Regions from separate parts of the Fundidesulfovibrio terrae genome, predicted to be linked through region 2. Evidence: riboswitches for the same ligand, from Rfam matches in the RefSeq annotation. Region 2 holds a riboswitch; the other holds the start of a gene.
The links. Region 2 has a riboswitch for cyclic di-AMP ahead of ML540_RS00925 (potassium transporter Kup). Riboswitches for the same ligand answer to the same signal wherever they lie in the genome.
Positions count from the first base shown of each region.

Region 1: another riboswitch for cyclic di-AMP. It lies ahead of ML540_RS09965 (APC family permease); the one in region 2 lies ahead of ML540_RS00925 (potassium transporter Kup).

Region 1 is NZ_JAKZFS010000002.1:621,040-628,079, reverse strand. It holds gene ML540_RS09965 (APC family permease) at 1-1,756, opposite strand, end outside; cyclic di-AMP (ydaO/yuaA leader) riboswitch at 1,919-2,054, opposite strand; gene ML540_RS09960 (glycosyltransferase) at 2,119-3,279, opposite strand; gene ML540_RS09955 (polysaccharide deacetylase family protein) at 3,283-4,326, opposite strand; gene ML540_RS09950 (hypothetical protein) at 4,600-5,067, shown strand; gene ML540_RS09945 (O-antigen ligase family protein) at 5,178-7,040, opposite strand, start outside.
Region 2 is NZ_JAKZFS010000001.1:190,218-197,257, reverse strand. It holds gene ML540_RS00970 (DUF4412 domain-containing protein) at 1-129, shown strand, start outside; gene ML540_RS00965 (MarR family winged helix-turn-helix transcriptional regulator) at 326-757, shown strand; gene ML540_RS00960 (flavin reductase family protein) at 820-1,389, shown strand; gene ML540_RS00955 (hypothetical protein) at 1,376-1,540, opposite strand; gene ML540_RS00950 (hypothetical protein) at 1,550-1,963, shown strand; gene ML540_RS00945 (DUF488 domain-containing protein) at 1,972-2,328, shown strand; gene ML540_RS00940 (winged helix-turn-helix transcriptional regulator) at 2,346-2,762, opposite strand; gene ML540_RS00935 (flavodoxin family protein) at 2,890-3,507, shown strand; gene ML540_RS00930 (putative quinol monooxygenase) at 3,523-3,810, shown strand; gene ML540_RS00925 (potassium transporter Kup) at 3,855-5,774, opposite strand; cyclic di-AMP (ydaO/yuaA leader) riboswitch at 5,823-5,956, opposite strand; gene wrbA (NAD(P)H:quinone oxidoreductase) at 6,069-6,680, shown strand; gene ML540_RS00915 (helix-hairpin-helix domain-containing protein) at 6,772-7,040, opposite strand, start outside.

The sequences.
Region 1 (7,040 bases), on a different contig from region 2:
CCGCATGGTAGCACTTGGAGCGCATGAGAGCCAGGTACTTGTCCATGCTGGCGCGTATGCCCTGCTTGAGGCGGCCCAGCTCGGCGTGGTCGCGCATGACGTGGGCGTCCACCACGCCCACCTGAACGAATACGTAGTTCTTGAACTCCTCGCCATGGAGCCTGAGCACGTTGAAGAGCGTGTGCAGCCCCAGGCCGTTGTAGCCGTTGACCAGGATGACGGCCGTCTTGGCCTGGGTGTCCGGCTCGGAGGGGGCTTCCAGGTCGCAGGCCGGCAGGGTCACGGAATCCACCAGGGTGTCCAGAGACTGGATCTGCTTCCAGGTGTCGTCGTAATGGCGCTTGATCTTGAGGGCGAAGAAGGCCAGGGCGGCGGTGATCACCACGGTGAGCCAACCGCCCTCGAAGAACTTCACCACCACCACCGAGGCCAGGATGAAGGCAGTGAGCGCGAGCCCCAGGCCGTTCAGCGCCAGCCCCTTGACCCACTTCTCGCCGGCCTTGTGGCGGACCTGCCACCAGTGGCGCACCATGCCCGTTTGCGAGAGCACGAAGGTGATGAAGACGTTGATCGAATACAGGACGATCAGAAAGTCCACGGAGCCCTTGGACACGAGCATGAGCAGCAGGGCCGCCCCACCCATGAGCAGGATGCCGTTCTGGGTGACCAGGCGGTCCGAGAGCATGGCGAAGCGGGTGGGGAACCAGCGGTCCAGGGCCATGTTGGCCAGCACTCGCGGCCCGTCCAGGAAGCCCGCCTGGGCCGCCACGAACAGGAGCAGCGCCTCGGAGGCCAGAGTCACCCACACGAACCACTGGCCGAAGGGCTGGGGCCACTGCCCGGTCACGGCCTCGAAGAGCACGGCGTTCAGGGTTTTGCCCTCCTGGTGCCCCACCCCGTAGAGCAGGTAGGCCAACATGAGCCCGGTGACGGTCACGGCAAGGGACACGGCCATGTACACCATGGTGCGCTTGCCGGTCCGCACCTTGGGCTCGCGCAGGATGGGCAGGCCGTTGCTCACGGCCTCGATGCCGGTGTATGTGCCCGCGCCCATGGTGTAGGCTCGAAGGATCAGCAGGAACATGCCCAGGTAGCCCAACTGGTCCCGCGCCGCGGAGGCGTCCTGGCTGATGCGCGCCGCGAGTTCCGCCCCTTGGGCGGCGTGGGTTCCCAGGCCGTAGCCCAGGGCCACGATGTGGGTGATCACGAAAGTCATGAAGATGGGCACCAGCACCGTGACCGACTCCTTCACCCCCCGCAGGTTGAGCATGGTGAGGATGAGTACGCCGGCGATGGCCGCTTCCAGCTTGTAGGGCGCCAGGGATGCGGGCAGGGAGCTGAAGATGGCGTCCGCACCCGAGGCGATGGAGATGGTGATGGTCAGCACGTAGTCGATGAGCAGGGCGCAGCCCGAAACCATGCCCACCTTGGGGGAGAGCAGGTTGGAGGCCACCAGGTAGCCGCCGCCGCCCGAGGGGAAGAGCTCGATGATCTGGGAGTAGCTGGCCGAGATGACGAGGATGGTCACCGCCGTGCCCAACGCCACGAACACCGCCAGGAAGGTGTGCTCGCCCAGCGCCAGGAAGGCTTCTTCCGGACCGTAGCAGGAGGAGGATAGGCCGTCCGCCCCGAGTCCCACCCAGGCGAAGAAGGCCATGAGCGAGAGCTGATGGAAGATGGACTGGTCCCCGAGATTGAGGCTTTTGCCGATGACCGCGTCCTTGACGCGCTTGCCGACCGAAGGATGCTGATCCACTTCGGATCTCCTTTGCATGGCCGAAAAGCGGAAACCAGCACGGACGTGGGAGTCGAGGGATCGGGGGGCGTGTAACGGCATCGCTCGCGCGCCAAAAAGCGGACGAAGGACGCGGCACAGCCATCCGGAAAGACGGGCAGAGCCTTGCCACGAAAAATGGAAGGTTCTCCCCCTCGACGCCTACGAGGTTAGCTGACGGGCTCGGGCCGAGGAAGTTGCCCTACGCGCTATGCGCGATACGCCCCGGGATTTTGGGTCCCCCGCTTCCGCTCCTAGCGGAACTCGGCGATACGTTGTCCAGGCAGATACGCTCGCGGCCGCCCTTTGGCAAGGCGGCCGCGATTACTTTTTGGGGAAAAGGATCAGAATCCGCAGGTCTTCAGGAGGTGTGCGAGCACCGTTTCGGCGTCGAAGAATTCCCGGGCGATGTTCCGGGCGGCCGCGCGGTGCCTGGGGTAGTCGGCGAGCACGCTCTCGATGGCGGCCTTGGCGTTGTCCACGCCCTCGAAGGTGACGAGCCCCTCTCCCACGGGAAGGAAGGTGCCGAAGCCGGTATCTTCCACGATCACCGGGCGCCCCGAAGCCAGGTAGCTGGCGGAGCGGTCGGAGAACCATCCGGACTTGAGCTGGATGTTCTGCTCCTTGGCGACGGAGAACTCGCCCGTGGAATTCAGGATGTAGTCGTGGTAGCCCCAGATGTCCTTTGAGAGCACCAGGGCGTCCTTGACGTTCCAGCCGTGCCCGGCGAAGCGCTGGGCGTCGTCCTTCATGCCGCTCATGGTCAGGTCCAGAGTGACGCCGGGGAGCTTGGAGGGCAGGTCGATGATCTGCTCGTACTTCTCGCACTTGCGCCAGGAGAGCTTCTTGCCTTCGTGAACGATGTCGCGGCCCTGTGCGTCCCAGCTGCCGATGGTGGTGAAGCCGGTGCCGGGGCCTTCCACGTGGGGCCACATGTCCAGGACCACGGGCGTCCGGGTGGGGACGTATTCGATGCCCGAGAGGGGCACGCCGGTGGAGCCGGTGGGGATGTTGTGGCCGAAGGTGAAAAAGACGTCGTGCCGCTTGAAGTAGTCGCGGGTCCAGTCGTCGTTGGCGATCTTGGACTGGGTGAAAATGGGGTCGGTGTCGATGATGGCCCGGACCTTGGCCTTCATGTAGGAATCGCGCAGGGGGATGACGCCCGAGATGTTCAAGAACAGGTCGGCCTCGGCGCAGAAACGGTCCAGATCCTCGCGCTCCATGCCGTAGAGCTTGTTCTCGAAAATGGTGTTGTAGGCCCAGCGTCCGGTGAACCCGATCTTGCCGAAGGCCTCGCCGACCACCATGCGCCCGTGGCTGGAATCGGCCGAGGCGTACCCCTTGTTGGGATCGAAGGGCAGAGCCCACTCGGCGGTGTCCTCCACGAACACCACGTCGTGCCCCAGGCGCGCGAGCCCCTCCAGGTAATGCATGAACATCCACACCTGACCGCCCAGGGGGAAGCTCACCACGTAGCCGCCGACCACGATTTTGAGCTTGCGCATTCTTTACGAACCCTTTTTCATGATGGATTTGGACTGCGCGGCGGTCTGCTGCTTCTTCAGATCGTCCATGAGTTTCGCGCCCTCGCGCGCCGTCACCACGGGGATCTTCTGTTCGTCCACGAAAGCGCACACGGCGTCGAGGCTCTCCGCGGGGTAGGGTTCCCACCCGATGTTCTCGCCCACTCCGTGGAAACAGAACACGACCCAGCCCCCGTGCTCCAGGGAATGGTCCTTGATGATGCGGATGAGCGACTGGGCCGAATCCTTGGTGTGGACCATGAAGCGCTTGATGGCGAAGGGGTCGAAGGAGCCGGGCCGGTTGTCGGAATCGCGGCCGGTGCAGGCGCGCGAGTAATAGCGCCGGCTGATGACCTCCACGTCGTCGGTCCAGTAGTTGTGCGGCGCGACATACGTGTCCACCTTGAAGCCAAGCTCCGTCAGGATGCGCTTGGAATCCTCCATCTCGCGCTGGTAGGAGCCGGCCCTGATGCCAAGCGTGGCGGGGTCGCCGCTCCTGAAAGGGTGCACGTGCAACTCAGCGATGGTCAGGTCGAGCCAGTAGGTTCCGGGTGTGGCCCGCAGCTGTTCCAGGTTCTCGACTTCCTTGAGGGGCTTGCCGTCCTGGAAGAGCGCGGCCACGCGATCATAGTCGTATTGCGCCTGGTAGTGATCGGGATCGTTCTCGTCCAGGCGCCATCCGGTGATCACTTCCTGCTCGAGGGTCTTGGGAATCTGGACGGGACGGCTGTGGGTCATGCTGTGGGAGGCGATCTCCCAGCCGCTCTTCTCGAGCTCGCGAACCTGGTCCAGGCTCATGTAGTCGCTGTTGCCCGAGAGCATCCTGTTCACGACGATGGCGGCCGTGGCCAGCTGCCCCCGTTTCTTGAGGATCGGTAAGGAATACGTATAGTTGGTCACGATGCCGTCATCGAAAACGAACGTGACCATTCCCTTGGGCAGGCGCTGCTCTCCGGCGTAGAGCTGCATTGGAAAGGCGCAAGCCGCGCCCATTGCGGCCAGAGCCCCGAGAAAACTCCGTCTGTTCATGCAAATGAACCCCTCAAATCCGTACTCCCCCGCCCTGACACACGATCATTCCGCGAGACCACGCAAGCAAGGACCGGGCCATCCCGGTCGTCCCCTTCGCCCACTTGTCTTCGCGCGCGCCGGAACGGACCCTTTATAGGAAATGAGCCCCAAAATCAAACCGTCCACCCGGGCCCGGGCACGCAAATTGCCCACTCCGGATGAAAAAACCGTAACCGCCAAGCCCTTGACCACATCCCACAACCTGTTAGGAGCCCCTTCTCGGAGGTTCGCATGCACACTCCCAGACTCGCCGCCCTGCTCGCAGCCTGCCTGCTCGTCACCCTGGCCGCTGCGCAGGCCCGGGCCGAGGCCAAGCACTTTTGGGCCTCCCAGCGCCATTTCGAGGAGCTGGCCACCAAGGCGGCCACCCTGGCCGCGGACATGGACGCTCCCGGCGAAAAGAACGCCTGCAACTATTTCACAGCCACCGCCATGACCTACGCCGTACGCGCCCACGCCATGGCCCAGCTCTCAGACGTGGCCGCCCAGGTGAGCCTTCCGGGCGACAAGGCCCTGCTCCGGCAGAAGCTGGCCGAAACCCGGTCCTACGCCGACAGCTTCATCGAGGGCGATCTCAAAGTCATCGAGAGCCTGGCCTCGACCAGCAAGAACTCCCGCATCCGCGAAATCGGCTTGCGGCTGGCCAACGAGCTGCGCGTGTTCGAACGCAACTTAGCGGCGGCAGTTGGAAAGAACTGATCCCAAGGGGCAGTGTTTCGAAGATAGGATGGATTCGCGCCTGCGCAAGGGGGGGCTCCCGGCGGCCAAAGGAACTGGGGCCCTCTGGGCTCCCGCTCAGTGCGGGCGGGCTAGCGCGAAAGCCCCGGTCCGGCGATCCAGACGCCCAGCGCGCGGTAATCCTTGATACCCGACGTCAGCGGGAAATACAGCCTGGACGCGGTCAGGAAGACGCGCTCCCCGGACTTCACCGCGTCCCTCCCGATTTCGAAGGACGCCTCGCGCCCGGTGGAGGCGTCGAAGACCTTCTCCCAGAGCACCCTGCCCCTGGCCGACAGCGCCACCCGCACGGGCCGCGTGGTCATATCCGGATGGGGCACCCCCGCCGTGAACCGCCACGGCCCCTCCCCCCGCAGAAGAAACGAGGATGCGCCGGAACTCCACAGCACCTCACGCCCGGACACGACCTCCGGCCCCGAGAGCCCCTGGACGTCCTGGGAACCGGGCGCGGGGTAGGCGTCAAGTCCCAAGCGCGCCGCCATGGCCGCGAATCCGGCGTTGGAGAGGTTCAGGCCAAGCGCCGCCAGCACGGCCAGGGCCACGGCCCGCCCGGCCCGGCGCTCGGTGAAATCTGCGATCCAGCCGCCATGGGCGTCCTCCAAGCGCAGGCACCAGGCCAACACCACGAAGAACAAGAGCCACACCGCCGGGATGTAGATCATCTCCTGGAAGAAGCCGAAACCGTGGAAGGCGGCCAGGGAAAAGAGCGCCGCCAGGCTCATGGCGTCGGCCCGGAGCCGGTGGGCGCGCAGGGCCAGCTGGGCCGCCCGAAAGGCCAGGAAAACCCAGGCCGCGAGGCCCAGGAGGCCCGCTCCGGAAAAAATCTGGATGAACAGGTTGTGGGTGGCCTCGAACATCTCGGCATCGCGGGGAATCTCCCGGGCCATGCGCCCGGCCGGGGCATCCATGAGGTGCGGATAATGCCAGGCGTACGTCTCGTAGCCCATGCCGGACACGGGGGACTCAAGCCCGATCAGCACGCCGCTCTTGAACACCAGCGGGCGCGGGGTCTCGGAGAATTTCTCCAGGCGCTGGGCGATCATGGTGGCCAGGGGGAAGTTGAGGAGCGACACCCGCGTGGCGGACAAGGCCCCGTACACCCCCACCCCCACCACGGCCACGGCCGCGAGCCCCAGAAGCGCGCCCTTGGCCATGCGCCGGTAGTCCAGCGAGAACAGGTCGAAGCCTCCCGTGGCGGCCACCACGCAGCCCATGGCCAGCACGCCCGAGACCAGCCAGGCCGCCCGGGCCATGGTGAGCACCATGGCCGCCAGGGCCACCGCCAGCAGGGCGAAGAGAAACCAGCGGCCACGCCCGCGCCCCAGAAGAAAGAGCAGCGGGAATCCCACGCAGACGTATTCCGCGAACCAGCCGGGGTTCAGAAACAGCGAGGTGAGCCGGTCGCTCATGGCGTAGGCCGTTCCGCGAGCCAGGAAGTATTCCGCCAGCCCGAAGGCCAGGGCGGCCGGGATGGAGGCGGCTACGCCCCGGGCCATGGCCATCAGGGGTTCGTCTTCGCGCGTGCGCGAGAGCTCCCAGGCGAACAGGGCGTAGAGCGCCAGCCGGTCCAGGGCGGCCACGGCGTAGAAGGAGCTGGCGGCCACCGAGTAGGCCAGCATCCGGGCCAGCCCCAGAGGGCCTGTCTCGCGCAGGGCGGAGGCCATCTCGCCGAAAGGAAGGAGCGGCAGCCCGGCCAGCATCACCCCCACGAAGCCCATGAGCCACAGCCGAAGCGGCCCGAAGCCCTCGGCCGGGCGCCTCTCGCCGGTATCCAGCAGCAGGGCCAGGGCGGCCACGCTCACCAGGAAGTGCATCACCTGGGCATGGGCCGAGTAGGACTGGAATCCGAAAAAGGGCAGCGACGCGCCCAGGGCGGCAAGCACCAGGGGCAGGGACCTGCGCCACAGGCAGACGGCGCAGGCCAGGGGCACGGC
Region 2 (7,040 bases):
GTCGACCCCGCGCTGTTCTCAGTTCCCGCCGGATACCAGCGCCTGGCCATACCCGGAATGGGGCCCGGCATGGGCCAGGGCATGGGACAAGGCATGCCCGGCGGCAAGGGCCCGAAGCCCGGCATGTAGCCGCGCCCGCACCTGACAGACCAGGTTCCCGGATTGATCTCCGCGCCCCGGGCCACACGGCTCGGGGCGCGCGACCAGCCTTTTTTTCCCAGGCGACGCACGCCCGGGCCGGGCGTGCGTCGCCTGGGAAAGCTCCCTGCTCTTGACGCCCCCGCCTTCCCCTGATAGTTGCATGCGCAAGCAACAAGGAGCGCCCGTGGCCGATACCAAAACCCTGCTCGAATGCTGCCTCTATTTCACCGCCAACGCGCTGGCCCGCACGGTCACGCGCATGGCCGAGGCCGCCTTCGCTCCCACGGGCCTGTCGCCCTCGCAGGCCTTCCTGCTCATGCTGGCCATGGAGTCGCCGGGCGTGACCCCTTCCGAGCTGGCCGGGCGGCTGCATCTGGCTCCCTCCACCGTGACCCGCCTGGCGGACGGACTGGTCCGCTTGGGGCTCGTGGAGCGCCGCTCCCAGGGAAAGGCGTCCCACATCCACCCCACCGCCAAGGGAGAGTCCATGTCCCAAACCATCGGCGCGGCCTGGAAGACCCTGCACAGCGACTACTCGAAAATCCTGGGCGAACAGGAAGGGGCCGACATCACCAAGGCCATCCACCAGACCTGCCTGCGCCTGGACAACCCCTGACGCCCCTTTTTTTTACCCGTGAAATTTGCATGCACAAGCAACTAAACCAGGAGGACAGCACCATGAAAAAGGATATCGGGCCCGCCACCGCCATGTACCCGTCGCTCACCACCATCGTGGGGACCGTGGTGGACGGCCGCCCCAACTTCCTGGCTGTAGCCCACGTGGGCATCATGAACCACGGGCAGCCGCAGTACATCTCGGTGGGCATCAACAAGGGACACTACAGCCCTCGGGGCATCCACGAGCACGGGCAGTTCAGCGTGAACATCCCGTCGGAGGACCTCATGGTCGAGACCGACTACGTGGGCATCGTCACCGGCAAAAACACGGACAAGTCCCAGGTGTTCAAGCTGTACGCGGGCGAGCTCCCCCACGCGCCGCTCATAAAGCAATGCCCGGTGGCCATGGAATGCCGCCTGCACCAGGTGGTGGACTTCGAAAAACACGAGGTGTTCATCGGCGAGATCGTGAAGACCTGGGCGGACGAGTCCGTGCTCACGGACAAGGGCCATGTGGACCCGGCCAAGGTGCGCCCGCTGCTCTTCGACATGGGCACGGTCTCTTACTACGGCATCGGCCCGGCGCTCGGGGGCTGCTGGAACGTGGGCAAGAAGCTCAAGAAGGGATGACCCTGATCCTGGCCTGCATCAGGCGAAGCGGCGAGGCTCCCCGCATGGCGGGGGCCTCGCAGGCCCACCATTGCCTGCCCGCCCTGGCCCTTCCCGGGGCTTGCCCGCAAGCCCGGAAGTTTCCCTTGATGGCGGCCGGGATCAGGAGCATACGGGCCTCATGATCCGAGCAACCTTCCATTCCCTGCCGCGCCCCCGAAGCGCGGCCCTGGCCGTGGCCCTCCTGGCGGCTCTTCTCGCCGCGTCCGCCCAGGCGCGCGAGATCAAAAAGCCCCTGCGCTTCGAGCGCGGGGCCTCATCGGCCACGGTGCAGGGCGCGGTGGTCCGGGGAGACCGGGACGCATACGAGTTCAAGGCATCCTCCGGGCAGGCCATGGACGCGGCCGTCACCGCCCTGGAGGAGAACGCGGCCTTCGTCATCCGCGCCCCGGGAGGCCGGACGCTGCCCGGCGCGGGAGAAACCGACGACGCGGTGGTCTGGAAGGGCGCGCTGCCGGCAACCGGGACCTACCGGATCGAAGTGGGGGGCACGCGGGGAAACGCCGAGTACACCCTCACCGTGTCCATCCATTGAGGCGCGCCATGCTCGCCGTGAAGCGCATCTACGACCCGGCCTCGCCGGGCGACGGCAAACGCTACCTGGCGGACCGCATCTGGCCCCGGGGCGTGAGCAAGGGCGAGGCCGCCCTGGACGGCTGGCTCAAGGAGCTGGCCCCTTCGGCCATGCTGCGCGCCTGGTTCAACCACGAACCGGACAGGTGGGAGGAATTCAAACGCCGCTACCTGGAAGAGCTGTCCACTTCGGAGGCGGCCCGGGCGGCCGCCGTTCTCAGGGAACAGGCCGCGCGGGAGACGGTGACGCTCCTGTTCGCGGCCAAGGACACGCAGCGCAACAACGCCGTGGCCCTGCGCGGCTTCATCGAGAACGGGGAAATATAGGGCCCCGTGCCCGGCTCCTACTCCCCGGACGCGCGAGCCACTTCCTGTCCGGCATGTTCATAGCCCTCGCCCGAAAAGAGCTCCGCGCCGCCCATGCGCTGTTCGTAGACCGCCCCCCAGTCCCGCAGCTCCCTGAGTATCGGCACCAGCCCCTGGCCCAGGTCCGTGAGCGAATATTCCACGCGCGGGGGCACTTCGCGGTACACCTCGCGGTGCACGATGCCGTCCACTTCCAGCTCGCGTAGCTGCCGGGCCAGCATGCGCTCGGTGACCGCTCCGATACTGCGGCGCAATTCGCTGAAGCGCATCACCCCGTCGGTGGCCAGATGGTAGAGTATCACCGGCTTCCACTTGCCGCCCATCACCTGGAGGGTCAGCTCGAAGAAGCAACGGTAGGTCTTGCCGTTCAATTCCTTGGTCCTGCAGGGCTGCATGCTCGCGTTCTCCACTATACAGCGTGTAAGTATGGCACATTCCGGACAGTACTTGCGTTTGTCGCCGGTTGGCCGCATATGTCGCACATACCAAGGACCGTCAAGGGACCCCAAGGAGGAAAGAAGCATGAAAGTCGTGGCCATAAACGGCAGCCCCCGTAAGGGCGGCAACACGGAAACCCTGTTGCGCGAGGCTTTGAAACCCTTGCAGGCCGCCGGCTGGGAGAGCTCGTTCATCCAGCTGGGCGGGGCCAAGATCAGGGGCTGCATCGCCTGCTACAAGTGTTTCGAGAACAAGGACGCGCGCTGCGCGGTCAAGACCGACGTGGCCAACGACTGCCTGGCCGAGATCTTCGCGGCCGACGCCGTGATCATGGGTTCGCCCACCTACTTCACCGATGTCACCGCCGAGCTCAAGGCGCTCATCGACCGCGCGGGGCTGGTGGCCATCGCCAACGGCGGGCTGCTGTACGGCAAGATCGGCGCGGCGGTGATCGCGGTGCGGCGCGGCGGCGGCACCCACGCCTACGACAGCATCAACCACATGTATTTGATGTCGGGAATGGTCGTGCCGGGCTCGTCGTACTGGAACCTGGGCTACGGGCTCAATCCAGGCGACGTGGGCGGCGACGCCGAAGGTCTTCGCAACATGCACCACCTGGGCCAGTCCATCGCCTGCCTGGGCAAGGCGCTGGCGACCGTCAAGGGCGAATACCCCGGCATGCCCGCCGGGGGCGAAGGCTGATCCGGGGAGGATGCCATGAACCATGTGAACGTGGCGGCGACCATCACCGCCAAGCCCGGCCGAGAGGCCGAGGTGGAGGCCATCCTGACGGGGATGGTTGCGCCCTCGCGCAAGGACCCCGGCTGCGTGTCGTACGTGCTGCACCGTTGCCTGGACAACGCGTGCGTGTTTGTTTTCTTCGAAGAGTGGGAGAGCCGCGAACTGCTCGGACAGCACCTGGAGACCCCGCACCTGCTGGCCTGGAGGGCCAAAGCGCCCGAGCTGACGGTTTCGATGGATGTGAAGGTGCTGGAAAAAATCTGACAAAAACGGGGAGCGCGGCTTTGCGCGCTCCCCCCATCTCTTCTCTACAACTCCACCTGGTTGCCCAGCTCCACCACCCGCCCGGGCGGCAAATTGAAGAACGACGTGGCGTTCCAGGAGTTGCGCGACATGAACACGAAGAGCTTCTTGCGCCACGAGGCCATCTTAGACGGCCCCGAAGTGAGCAGCGTCTCGCGCCCCAGGAAGAACGACGTGGAGTAGACGTCCAGGGAAAGGCCCTGCTGGGTGGCCAGGTCGAGGATCTCGGGCATGCTGGGGGTTTCCATGAAGCCGTAGCGCGCCACGATGCGGTGGAATCCCTGTCCCAGGTCGGTGATGGTCAGGCGCTCCTCGCTTGCCACCTGGGGCACCTCGGCCGAGGCGATGGAGAGCAGGATGATCTGTTCGTGCAGGGTGCCGTTGTGCTTGAAGTGGTGCAGCAGCGTATGGGGCACGCCCACGGGCGAGATGGACATGAACACGGCCGTGCCGGCGTTCCGCTGCGGCTGGTATTCGGCGATGTCCTTGAGGAAGATGTCGAGGGGCATGCGCGCCGCCTCGTAGTGGCGCGAGAGAAGCGCCCGGCCGTCGCGCCAGGTGATCATGACGATGAGGATGGCCAGGGCGATGCTCACGGTGATCCAGCCGCCGTCCACGATCTTGAGCAGGTTGGCCCCCAGGAACGAGCCGTCGAAGGCCAGGAAGATCGCCAGCAGGGGCGCGCTTTTCCACAGGGGCCATTTCCAGTTCACGCGCGTGACCTCGAAGTACATGAACGAGGTGATGGCCATGGTGGCGGTGACGGCGATGCCGTAGGCGGCTGCCAGGCGGCTCGACTCCTTGAAGACCAGCACCAGGGAGATGCAGGCGATCATGAGCATCCAGTTGACCGTGGGCAGGTATATCTGCCCGATGGCCTCCCTGGAGGTGTGGATGATGTGCATGCGCGGGGTGAAGCCCAGCTGGATGGCCTGCTGGGTGAGCGAATACACGCCCGAGATCATGGCCTGGGAGGCGATGATCGTGGCGAAGGTGGACAGGGCCACCATGGGGTAGAGCAACGTCTCCGGCACCAGGGCGTAGAAGGGGTTCACGTTGGCGATGTCCGGATTGTCGAGCAGCAGCGCGCCCTGGCCGTAGTAGTTGAGCACGAGCCCCGGCAGGACGATGCCGTACCAGGTGAGGCGGATGGGGATGCGCCCGAAGTGGCCCATGTCCGCGTAGAGAGCCTCGCCGCCGGTGATGCACAGCACCACCGAGGCCAGGGCCACGATGCCGTGAATGTGGTTCACGGCGAAGAAGTGCACGGCGTGCGCGGGGTTCAGGGCGGTCAGGATCTTGGGCTGGTGGGCGATGGCGGCCACGCCGAGCCCGCCGATGAGCAGGAACCACGCCACCATGACCGGCCCGAACACCTTGCCGATGGTGGCCGTTCCGTGCTTCTGCATGAAGAAGAGGCTTATCAGCACCAGGCAGGTCAGGGGCACAACGTAGTCGGCGGCCGCGTCCGTGGCCATGTTCAGGCCTTCGATGGCCGAGAGCACGGAGATGGCCGGGGTGATCACCCCGTCGCCATACAGGAGGGCCGCTCCGAAAGCCGCGAGCACCGTCAGGAAGGACCACCACTTGCCCTTGCTCACCGGGCTTCCGCGCAGCATGGCCAGCAGGGCGTAAATGCCGCCTTCGCCCTTGTTGTCGGCGCGCATGATGAAGACGACGTACTTGAGCCCCACGACGCACATGAGCGACCAGAACACCAGGGACATGATGCCCAGGATGTTGGCGTGGTTGGGCTCCACGGCGTGCATCCCGGAGAAGCATTCCTTGACGGTGTAGAGGGGGCTGGTGCCGATGTCTCCGTAGACCACGCCCAGCGCGGCCAGGGCCAGCGAGGCGGTCTGGGCGGGGGTGCAGGCGGCGTGGTGCCCGTTGTGGGAATCTTCGGGCAGGGAACAGGGACGCATGCGATAGGCCTCCGGATAATCAAAGGGGGAATTCCCCGGATCGGTCCGGAGCGCTCCCTTCGATGCCTGCGGGGTTAGCTGACGGGCTCGGGCCGAAAGGTGCCCTACGCGGATAAACGCGATTCGCCCCGTTGAAATGGGTCCCCCGTTCCCGCGCAAGCGGGATTCGGCAGTGTGCGATAGGGCCTGACTACCGCCGCCGGAGGCGCCGCGTCAACAACAACCGGTGCTTCACTTTTTGTCGTTTTCGTCTATGCATGTATCCTGAATCTGAAAAAGAAAAAGGAGAACTGCATGAACGTCCTTATTCCCTATTATTCCATGTACGGCCATATCCGAGCCATGGCCAAGGCCGTGGCCGAAGGCGTATCGCAGGTGGCGGGTGCGGTGCCCCTGCTCCGCCGCGTCCCCGAGACCCTGTCCGAGGCGGTGCTGGCCAAGATGGGCGCCCTGGACGCCCAGAAGGCCCAGGCGGACGTCCCGGTATGCACCGTGGACGAGCTGGCCAAGGCCGACGCCATCATCTTCGGCACCCCCACCCGCTTCGGCAACATGTGCGGCCAGATGCGCCAGTTTCTGGACGCCACGGGCGGCCTGTGGATGCAGGGGGCGCTGGTGGGCAAGGTGGGCTCGGTGTTCACATGCTCCGCCACCCAGCACGGCGGGCAGGAATCCACCATACTCTCCTTCCATGTGACGCTCCTGCACCAGGGCATGGTGATCGTGGGCCTACCCTACGCCTACCAGGGGCAGATGGGCGTGGAGGAGGTCAAGGGCGGCTCTCCTTACGGCGCCAGCACCATCGCCGGAGCCGACGGGTCGCGCATGCCCTCCGAGGCCGACCTGGCAGGAGCCAGGTGGCAGGGCAGGCACGTGGCCGCCATCGCGAAGAAATTGGTGGCGTAAGAGAAAGAGAAGAAGAGAAAGGCAGAAGAGAAGATTGGGGGAAACCTTTTGTGAACAAAAGGTTCTCCCCCAAACCCCCTTCCAAAAAACTTTAATGGGGTTTTGGGAGGCGGGCGTCCTTCCAGGTCCACCAGAGGAGCTTTTGCGGGTCGCGCAGGTGCGGCGGGGTCTTGGCGAAGTAGACGGCCGAGCGGAACACGTAGAGCACGCACCGGTCCATCTTGCCCCCGGCCATCACGCGCAGGCGCTCGTACATCTCCTCCGGGTCCTGGGCGGCCAGTCCCTCCAGGGTGCGGATGCCCAGGTCCCACAGGTCGCGGGCCATGGCCGGGCCGACGCCCGGGATGGTCCGCAGGAGCT